DNA from 3 places in the Mesorhizobium sp. RSR565B genome. Region 1 is predicted to be linked to each of the others. Evidence: predicted binding sites of a transcription regulator. Region 1 holds the regulator's gene; each other region holds the start of a gene.

Region 1 (3,272 bases):
GATGAAGACGACATCTACGACAAGAACATCGATGTCGTCGAACTGCGCGCCCGCGTCGGCATGGTGTTCCAGAAACCCAACCCGTTCCCGAAGTCGATCTACGAGAACGTCGCCTACGGCCCGCGCATCCATGGGCTGGCCAAGCGCAAGTCCGACATGGACCAGATCGTCGAGCAGAGCCTCAAGAAGGCAGCGATCTGGAACGAGGTCAAGGACCGCCTGCAGGAGCCCGGCACCGGCCTGTCCGGCGGCCAGCAGCAGCGCCTGTGCATCGCGCGCGCCATCGCCGTGTCGCCGGAGGTGATCCTGATGGACGAGCCCTGCTCGGCGCTCGATCCGATCGCCACCGCCCGTGTCGAGGAGCTGATCGACGAACTGCGCCAGAACTACACGATCGTCATCGTCACCCACTCGATGCAGCAGGCGGCGCGCGTGTCGCAGCGCACGGCGATGTTCCATCTCGGCTATCTCGTCGAGGAGGGCGCCACCGACAAGATGTTCACCAACCCCGACGACAAGCGCACCCAGGACTACATTACCGGCCGCTTCGGCTGAGCCGTCCGGCGGGTGAATTTTCAGGCACGAGGACCAAGATCATGGGTGAACATACCGTCGCCTCCTTCGATGAAGAGCTCGGGCAGATCAGCAAGCTGATCCGCGACATGGGCGATCTGGCAGGCTCGATGGTCAGCGGCTCGACCAGGGCGCTGCTCAATTCGGACAATGCGCTGGCACAGCGTGTCGTTTCCGACGACGCCATCATGGATGCGCGCCAGCGCGAACTGGACGACCGCGCCATCACGCTGATCGCCAAGCGCCAGCCGATGGCCAACGATCTGCGCGCCGTGGTCGGCTCGATCCGCATGGCCGGCGACCTCGAGCGCATCGGCGATCTCGCCAAGAACATCGCCAAACGCGTCGGCACCGTGGGCTTGAGCGTCACGCCGCGCGACCTCTCGCACTCCATCGATGCCATGGCGCAGCTGGTGCTGATCCAGGTGCAAGGCGTCGTCGAGGAATATGCCGCCACCGATGCGGCAGCTCTTGCAAAACTCAGGAATGACGACGAGCGCATCGACGTCAAATACACGTCCGTGTTTCGTGAGCTCTTGACCTACATGATGGAAGACCCTCGCAACATCACCGCCTGCACGCATCTCTTGTTCTGCGCCAAGAATCTTGAGCGCATCGGCGATCATGTCACCAACATCGCCGAAAATGCGTATTATGTGCTGACCGGCCAGCAATTGCCCGCCAATCGTCCGAAGCAGGACGAGACGGCGATGGCCACGCCGGCCTGATGAGGGTGAACTGCCTATGATCGCGCCACGCATCATGGTCGTGGAGGACGAGGAGCCGCTAGGCGTGCTCCTCCGCTACAACCTCGAATCCGAAGGCTATCACGTCGAGGTGGTGACACGCGGCGACGAGGCCGAGATCCGCCTGCAGGAAAACGTGCCCGATCTCCTGGTGCTCGACTGGATGGTGCCCGCTGTTTCCGGCATCGAGCTCTGCCGGCGGCTTAGAGTGCGGCCCGAAACCGAGCGGCTGCCGATCATCATGCTGACCGCGCGCGGTGAGGAAAGCGATCGCGTGCGCGGCCTGTCCACCGGTGCCGACGACTATCTGGTCAAGCCATTCTCGACGCCGGAGTTCATGGCGCGCGTGAAGGCGCTGCTGCGCCGGGCCAAGCCGGAAGTGCTGTCCAGCGTGCTCAAGGTCGGCGACATCGTGCTCGACCGCGAGTCGCACCGTGTCTACCGCAAGAAGAGCGAGATCAGGCTCGGACCGACCGAGTTCCGGCTGCTCGAATTCATGATGCGCCATCCCGGCCGCGTGTTCTCGCGCAGCCAGCTGCTCGACAATGTCTGGGGCGAGACGATCTACATCGACGAGCGAACCGTCGACGTCCATGTCGGGCGCTTACGCAAAGCGGTCAACAACGGCCGCATGCCGGATGTCATCCGTACCATTCGCGGCGCCGGCTACGCGATCAGGGAAGACTAGGATGCTGCGCGTCGCGCCGTTGCCGGCCATTCAGGCGACATGCTTGCCGGATTTGGCCTGAATGCCCGGCGCGAAAATCTCCTGATCGACGAAGCCGAGCGCGCGCATGGCACAGCCTTCGCGGATCAGCGGCAGCTCGTTGGGCTCGGTGTCGAAGGAGATCGATTTCGAGTGCTGGCCGCCGGCGGTCTGGGCGATCGCTTCGCGCAATGCCGGCTCGATCAGGTCGAAGGCGGCGGCGCTGACGCCAACCATGGCGACAGGCGCCGGGTCGATCAGCGCAAACAGGCTGCCGAGGCCGAAGCCGAGCGCCTCACCGGCCTTGCGATAGGCTTCGCGCTCCGGGCCATCGGTTTCGCGGGCGCGCGCGGCGAGTGCGCGCATATCAGCGTCGCCGATATCGACCGGCTCGGCATCTTCGCTCATCATTTTGGCGCTGCGCCAGATGGCGTAGTTTCCGGCATAGGCCTCGACGCAGCCGCGCCGCCCGCAGCGGCAGAGCGCGCCGCCCGGACGGTGGATCATGTGGCCGAACTCGCCGCCGGAGGAATGGGTGCCGGTGAACAGTTCGCCTTTCAGCACCAGCCCCATGCCGATGCCGTGCGACAAGAGGATCGCGATGAAATTGTCGCGGTAGCGCTCGGGCTGGCGCCATTGCAGGGCCACCGCCATCATATTGCAGTCGTTCTCCATGGTGGCAGGAATGCCGAATTCCGCTTCCAACATGTCGGCGAAGGCAATGTCGGTCAGTGGCGTGATTGGCGACCACAGCATGGCCCGCGCCTGCGAATCGGTGATGCCCTGGATGCCCATGGCAATGCGGGCGATGCTCTGGACATCGAGGTCCGGGTCCGCGAGACGCCGCCCGACGATTGCTACGCATTCGCCGATCAGCTCGTCGCGCGGCATGGTCAGCGTGTCGAGCCGGCGCTGTTCTTCCGCGACCACCTGGCCGGCATAGTCGATGACGGTGACGGAGAGGAAGTTCAGCGACAGCACCACGGTCATGACCGCCGCCGCTTCCGGGTTGAGGCCAAGGCCGACCTGCGGCCGGCCGCGTTTCAGCGAGCCGGTCTCGCCAGGCTTGCCTTCAATCAGGATGCCTTCTTGAATTAGATCAGACGAGATTGCCGATATCGTCGAATGGCTGAGGCCGGTGGTCGCCGCAATCTCGGTCCGCGACGGCTGGCCGGCCCGGCGCACGGCCGAAATCACCATCGCACGGTTGCGACGGCGCAGATCGTCGTGGCGGATCCCAACCGACA
Region 2 (3,272 bases), 2.4 Mb from region 1:
CGACGATGCGGTTCGAGCCGGCATTGGCGACGCCACCCTTGGCATCGTATTTCGGCAGCTGCGACAGGTCTATTCCGTAGCTGACGCCATCGATCACATCGAAATTGTAGGACGGGAATTCGGTGTCGATGAGCGCCTGGTCGGCCTTGCCCGGCTCGATCTTCCTGAAAATGCCGGCCGACATTTCCAGCCATTCCTTCACTTGCGCGCCGGTGATTTCGACGGCGCGCACCGTGTTCGGATAGAGATAGAGGTCGGCGACGTTCTTGATGGCGATGTCGCCCACCGGCACGTCGGTATAGTAGTCGGCGCCGTTGCGCCCGCCGGCCTTGAAGGGTGCTGCCGCCGACAGCAGCGGCACATCCTTCCACTGCGTGCTCTTCAATATGTCCTTGAGGTACCAGCTCTGCGCCTGGTTGACGATCTGCACCGACGGATCGTCGGCGACCAGCGCGAAATAGGAATAGAGCGGCGCCGAGGTCTTGCCGACCGGTCGGCGGACATAGGCAAGTGTCGCCTCATGGTCCGCCTTCAGCGCATCGACGACGCGCTGGTCGTCCGCCACCGTCGGCTTGTTTGCCTTGTCGACGCGCTGGTAGATCGGCCTTGCCTCCGATGTGGCCGAGGCTACGCGCCATTTCGATCCGTCCCGTTCCAGAAGCAGATCGATCAGTCCCATATGCGAGCCCCAGAAACCGCCCATCACGGCGGGCTTGCCCTGCAGCGTGCCTTTCTCGGTGTCGACGCCTTCGAGCGCCTGAAAATCCTTCTTGCCGGGGAAGACGAGATGCTGATGGCCGGTGAACACCGCATCGATGCCTTCGACGCCGGCGACGAAGAAGGAGGCGTTCTCCATGCCGTCGCCCTGCTTGATATCGATGCCGGAATGCGAGAGCGCGATGACGATGTCGGCGCCCTCCTCCTTGATCTGCGGCACCCATGCCCTGGCCGCCTCGACGATGTCGCGCGTCCTGACATTGCCTTCCAGGTTCTTCAGGTCCCAGACCATGATCTGCGGCGGCACAAAGCCGATGATGCCGATCTTGATCGGCTGCTCGGCGCCCGACCCGTCCTTGATCTTCTTGTCGAGGATGACATAGGGCTTGAGGTAGAGCTTGTCGTCGCGCGGTTTGGCGGCAAGCTCGGTGCCGCGGATCAGATTGGCGCAGACGAAGGGGAAATTGGCTCCGGCCAGCACCTTGTCGAGGAACGACAGGCCGTAATTGAACTCGTGATTGCCGAGCGTCGAGCATTCATAGCCCAGCAGGTTCATGCCCTTCATGATCGGATGCAGATCGCCTTCCTTGAGGCCCTTCTCATAGGCGATGTAATCGCCCATCGGATTGCCCTGCAAAAGATCGCCATTGTCGATCAGCATCGCATTGGTGGCTTCCTTGCGCACCGCCGCGATCAGTGAGGCCGTCCGTGACAGGCCCATCGTGTCGTTGGCTTTGTCGGCGTAGTAGTCGTAAGGCAGCACATTCACATGGATGTCGGTGGTCTCCATGATCCTCAGATGCGCCTGATTGGCCTGCGCGCGGGCGGAAAACGGATGGAGCATGATCAGCGCCCCGCTGGCGGCCGTACCGGCAAGAAAACTACGGCGGGAGACGGGGTAATTGAGATGCGGCATTGGTTTTCCTTCCCAGCGACGTGACAAGATCCCAGCCCCGGGCGGAAGCTTCGCGCCGAAAACCGGCCATGTCCATCGGGAAGTCAGTCGATCAGCAAAAGGTGACGGCTGGATGAATATCCTTGGCCGCGGTTGAGAACCTCAGCCCTTGTCATCGTCGCCCTGGGTGATCAGCCGCGCGCTGCGCTGGCCGGTGAAATAGATCCATAGCCAGCTAAGCGACACCGAGAGCCGGTTGCGAAAACCGATCAGGAAGTAGATATGCGCCACGCCCCACAGCCACCAGGCAAGCCATCCCGTGAGCTTGATCCGGCCGAAATCGATCGCGGCTGCCCACTTTCCGATCGTCGCCAGGTCGCCGGCATGTTTGTAGCGGAAAGGGCGCGGCGCGCTATCGCCGGCCAGCCGCGCCCTGATCGTCGCGGCAACATGCTTGCCCTCCTGCTTGGCCGAGGGCGCCACGCCTGGCACCGGCTTGCCGTCCGGCCGCAAGACATGCGCTGTGTCGCCGATGACGAAGATCTCCGGACTGTTCGGCACGGTCAGATCGGGCTCGACCATAACCCTGCCCGCCCGGTCCACCGGCGCGCCCAGCCACTCTCCCGCGGGCGAAGCCGCTACGCCGGCGGCCCACAGGATGGTTCGCGCCGGCAGATGCGTATCGCCAAAGACGACGCCTTCGGCATCGAGGCGCGTGACGGCGCGGCCAAGCTCGACCGTGACGCCCCGCCGCTCCAGCGCCTTGCGCGCATAGTCGGACAGCTTTGGCGCGAAATTGGCGAGGATCCTGTCTCCGGCCTCGACCAGCACCACACGCGCCTCACGCGTGTCGATGTTGCGGAATTCGCCGCGCAGCGTTTCGTGCGCGAGTTCGACAATGGTGCCGGCAAGCTCCACGCCGGTCGGGCCGCCGCCGACGATGACCAGTGTCAGCAGTGCCTGGCGCTTGGCCGGATCGGTCTCGCGCTCGGCCTGCTCGAAGGCGAGCAGGATGCGCCGGCGAATGGTGGTTGCGTCTTCAAGCGTCTTCAGCCCAGGCGCGAAAGGCTCCCATTCGTCGTGGCCGAAATAAGCATGACGCGCGCCGGTGGCGAGCACCAGCGTGTCGTAGGGAACAGAACTGCCGTCCTCAAGCAGCACGCGTTTGCCTGGACGGTCGACGCCGGTGACGTTGCCGAGCAGAGTCGTCACGTCCTCGCGCTTGCGCAGCAGATGACGGATCGGCCAGGCAACTTCCGAGGTCGCCAGCGAGGTGGTCGCCACCTGGTAGAGCAGCGGCTGGAAAAGGTGATGGTTGCGCTTGTCGATCATGGTGATGCGCACGGGTGCGCCGGCCAGCGCCCGGGTGAGTTCAAGACCGCCGAACCCTGCGCCGACGACAACGACATGATGGCTGGTTTCACTCATCGCATTCACCCCTGTTTGTCTCTCTTTATCTAGTGATTTTTGTGCACCGCAACAATGTCGCGGCGCGCTAGACTGCCGCGCGTAAGGCTGCCCAGGACTCGTCGCCGGATGTCGCGAATGCCTATGTCGGCAAGCCTGGACGGGTATAGCCTTGCAGGGGCTGGAACCAGGGGAGTGAAGCATGGCCAACGGCGATGACAAAGATCGCAAAGGGCGGGCGCAATATTCTTCG
Region 3 (3,272 bases), 850 kb from region 1:
ACGACCGGCACATGGTCGTCGACCCGCACACGCACCAGATCGGCGCGGCGGCCCTGTTCGATGACGCCGCGGTCGTTGAGGCCGATCGCCTCGGCCGGATTCTTCGACACCATCGCAACCGCCTGCGGCAGGGAAATGCCCTCGACGACGTCGCCGAGGAAGAAGGCCGACTGGATCAGGCTGAAGGGAATGTAGTCGGACGACAATATGTCGAGCAGGCCGTCGCCGGCCAGCGTGCGGGCCGAGACATTGCCCGAATGCGAGGAGCCGCGCATGACGTTGGGCGCGCCCATCAGTACGCCGAGCCCGGCATCCTTCGAGGCCTTGGCGGCTTCCAGCGTGGTCGGGAATTCCGCGACGCGCACGCCCTGCTCGATCGCTTCGTCGACATGGCCCGATGTGGCGTCGTCATGGCTCGCCAGCACAATGCCCCGCTCGTTGCAGGCGGCTGATATCGCCACCCGGTTCGGTCCCGAATTCTTCGCTGATTCCGACATCCGCTTTTCGCAGAACAATTGGAAGTCGCGATCGGTCAGCTTCAGCTTGCGCTGGTAGTAATAGGCGTAGGTCTCGAGATTGACGAACTGGCGCTGTCCCGGCGCATGGTCCATCAGCGAGGCCAGTTTGACCCGCTCGTCGCCATCGAAATTGGCGAAAGCCCGCAAGCAATCCGGCGCCGAGACCTCGCAGCGCAGGTGCAGGAAATGATCGGCCCGCAATCGGTCTTTCGCGACGCTGTCCTCGATCGCATCGGCCAGCTTGCGGATATCGTCGGAGGTAAGGTCGGCGTCCTCGTCCATGCCGACGCGCAAGGCGTCGAGGACGGTGGTGATGCCGGCGGTGGCCACCTGCGCGTCATGGGCAAGGACGGCGGCGATCGGGTTCCAGCGCACTTTCGGCCGCGGCGCATAGTGGCCTTCGAGATGGTCGGTGTGCAGTTCGACCAGGCCGGGAATGATGTAGTCGCCGCCCATATCCTCGCCAGCCATGTTCCCGCCGGTGTGGCCGGTGCCGGCGTCGATGCCGGAGATAAAACCGTCGCGCAGCACGAGCGACCCTTCGACGATCTCGTCGGCAAGCACGATGCGGGCGTTGTGGAGAACAGTTTCGGCGGTCATTCAGGCAGTCCTTGCTTACTCGGACGAATTGCGGTCAGGCGGTTTTTCGGGCAGCGCGGCGGCCGAGCGCATGATGCGAAAGCACCATGAACGGAGCGCCCGGTTCGGTTTCGACGAACAGCGTCAGCGCATCCACCAGCACCGGCTGCTGCAGCACATCGGCGAACAGGCTGTCAATTGCCGCGCGCAGACGTTGGCTTTCCTGCGGCCCGGCCCGGCCGGACAGTGTCATGTGGAAGCGAAAGGTCTCAAACACATAGGGATAGCCCCACTGGCAGAGATTGCGGAACTCGGCCGGCTTCAGCGAATCCGGGCTGCGCCGCTCGATCTCGGCCTCGGTGAGCGGCGCGCGAAAACGGTCGAAGCTAAGCACGACATCATCGGCGAAACGGTTGAGCGGCGGCAGCGGGCCTTCCGGCAGCAAAGCGAAGAAACCATCGATCTGGCTGACGACCAGGCGCGGGATGGTGACCGTCGGCGTTGCTTCGGCAAAGGCGTCCAGCGCCGCGCGCAACGAGCTTTCAGTTTCGTTGGCGGCCAACCGGAAGGGCGCTTTCAGCGTCGCATGAAAACCGTAGCGCCGCGCCGATGCGGTGTGAAAGGCGACTTCGGCCGCCGACAGCTCGCCCACCGCCTCGACCGGCCTGGTGGCGGCGCCAAAGGGGTCGCGACCCAGCCAGTTGGCGGCGATCCGCGCCAGCGGCTCGTCCTGCATCGGGGTGAAATAGATGGCGTAGCGCATCGAAAATCCTCGTCAGCCCGCTGCCATAGGTGATTTCCATGACGGATTGACGAAGCTTATGCGGGTTTTCGAAGGCAAATCGACCCCGCAGGTCCTTAGCCGACGATTTTTCGCTGCTGGACCAACAGCTTCCGCCGCAAGCGAAGGCCGATCAGGCCTTCATCAGCCACTCGTGCTCGGGCGCGTTGTGGAACTTCCACGTCCGCTTCGGCCCGGCCATGACGTTAAGGTAATAGAGGTCGTAGCCGTGACAGGCCGCGCACGGATGATAGCCCTTGGGCACCAGCACGACATCGCCGTCCTCGATCGCCATCGCCTCGTCCAGTTCGCGGGCGCCCGACTTGTCGGCGTCGGTGTAGACCCGCTGGAAGGCAAAGCCCTGCGGCGGGTTGAGGCGGTGGTAATAGGTTTCCTCAAGATAGGATTCGGCAGGGAGATTGTCCTGGTCGTGCTTGTGCGGCGGGTAGCTCGATGTGTGGCCGCCGGGCGTGATGACCTCGACCACCAGCAGCGAGTCGGCGGGCTTGCCCTCGGGCAATATGTTGGTGACGTAGCGCGTGTTGGTGCCTTTGCCCCGAGTCTCCTGGCCGAGGTCGTCGGGTGCGATGACGCGAACGGGCAAGCCGCCGCCCAGGCCCGGCGCCGAGCAGACCGCGAGTTCGAGATCGGTGTCGGCGGTGACCGACCAGTCCGAACCCTCCGGGATATAGACCGACCACGGCTTGCCCTCGAAGGGCGACATGCGCTCGCCGAGCAGGCCGAGTTCCCGGCCGCCGGCCTTTGCCGTGCCCTTGCCGGTGACGAACACCAGGCAGACTTCGCGATCCTGCGTCTTGCCGGATGCGGTCTCGCCCGGCTTCAGCCGGTGCAGGTCGAAGCCGACATAGGTCCATCCGGCGCTGTTGGGCGTGACATGCGCGACGCGGCCATGGCCCTTGTCGGCTTTGACGAGCAGTTTCGACATGTTTTGTCTCCTATCGCAAGTCTTCGAGGTCGGCCTCTCAACTTCGTCATCCTAGGGCGAAGCAGGAGCGAAGCTCCGTCGCGAAGACCCTAGGATGACGAAGCGAGGGACATTCCGGCAATCACCGACGTAGGCGATACGCCAGGTGTCGAGTGTCCGACCCGCAAGCTCTTCCGAGCCGCGGCCGCTTCATTCCTTCGGTTCGGCGTCCGCCTTCGCTTCGCCGGTCTTCGGTCGATCAGGCGCAGCCTTGCTCTCCTCCACCGGCTTGTAAAGATAGAAGAACTGCCACACCGCGTAGGCAGCAAAGCCGAGCGCGATGACACCCCAGAACGGCGTGCCGGAGGCGACTTCTATTCCCGCCCAGATCACGCAGACGGCGACGACGGCAACGCGCCGCCACAGCGGCCGGAAGAACGGGTGCTCGTAATCCTTCATCGGATCGCCT

What was found. The regulator PhoB, encoded in region 1, activates phosphate uptake and scavenging genes when phosphate is short. The targets are predictions, from matches to a motif close to TGTCATNNANCTGTCAT.
Region 2: the regulator PhoB is predicted to act here: its motif matches at 1,735-1,751, upstream of ACYG9R_RS25300 (bifunctional 2',3'-cyclic-nucleotide 2'-phosphodiesterase/3'-nucleotidase).
Region 3: the regulator PhoB is predicted to act here: its motif matches at 1,899-1,915, upstream of ACYG9R_RS09825 (DUF1045 domain-containing protein).

What each region holds. Positions count from the first base shown of each region.
Region 1 is NZ_JBTTIE010000001.1:2,901,306-2,904,577, forward strand. Features, by position in the region: gene pstB (phosphate ABC transporter ATP-binding protein PstB) at 1-555, shown strand, start outside; gene phoU (phosphate signaling complex protein PhoU) at 597-1,301, shown strand; gene phoB (phosphate regulon transcriptional regulator PhoB) at 1,318-2,007, shown strand; gene ACYG9R_RS14155 (ROK family protein) at 2,038-3,272, opposite strand, start outside.
Region 2 is NZ_JBTTIE010000001.1:5,262,011-5,265,282, reverse strand. Features, by position in the region: gene ACYG9R_RS25300 (bifunctional 2',3'-cyclic-nucleotide 2'-phosphodiesterase/3'-nucleotidase) at 1-1,633, opposite strand, end outside; gene ACYG9R_RS25295 (NAD(P)/FAD-dependent oxidoreductase) at 1,775-3,040, opposite strand.
Region 3 is NZ_JBTTIE010000001.1:2,051,239-2,054,510, forward strand. Features, by position in the region: gene ACYG9R_RS09820 (alpha-D-ribose 1-methylphosphonate 5-triphosphate diphosphatase) at 1-1,118, opposite strand, end outside; gene ACYG9R_RS09825 (DUF1045 domain-containing protein) at 1,153-1,860, opposite strand; gene iolB (5-deoxy-glucuronate isomerase) at 2,012-2,824, opposite strand; gene ACYG9R_RS09835 (hypothetical protein) at 3,014-3,262, opposite strand; gene iolE (myo-inosose-2 dehydratase) at 3,272-3,272, opposite strand, start outside.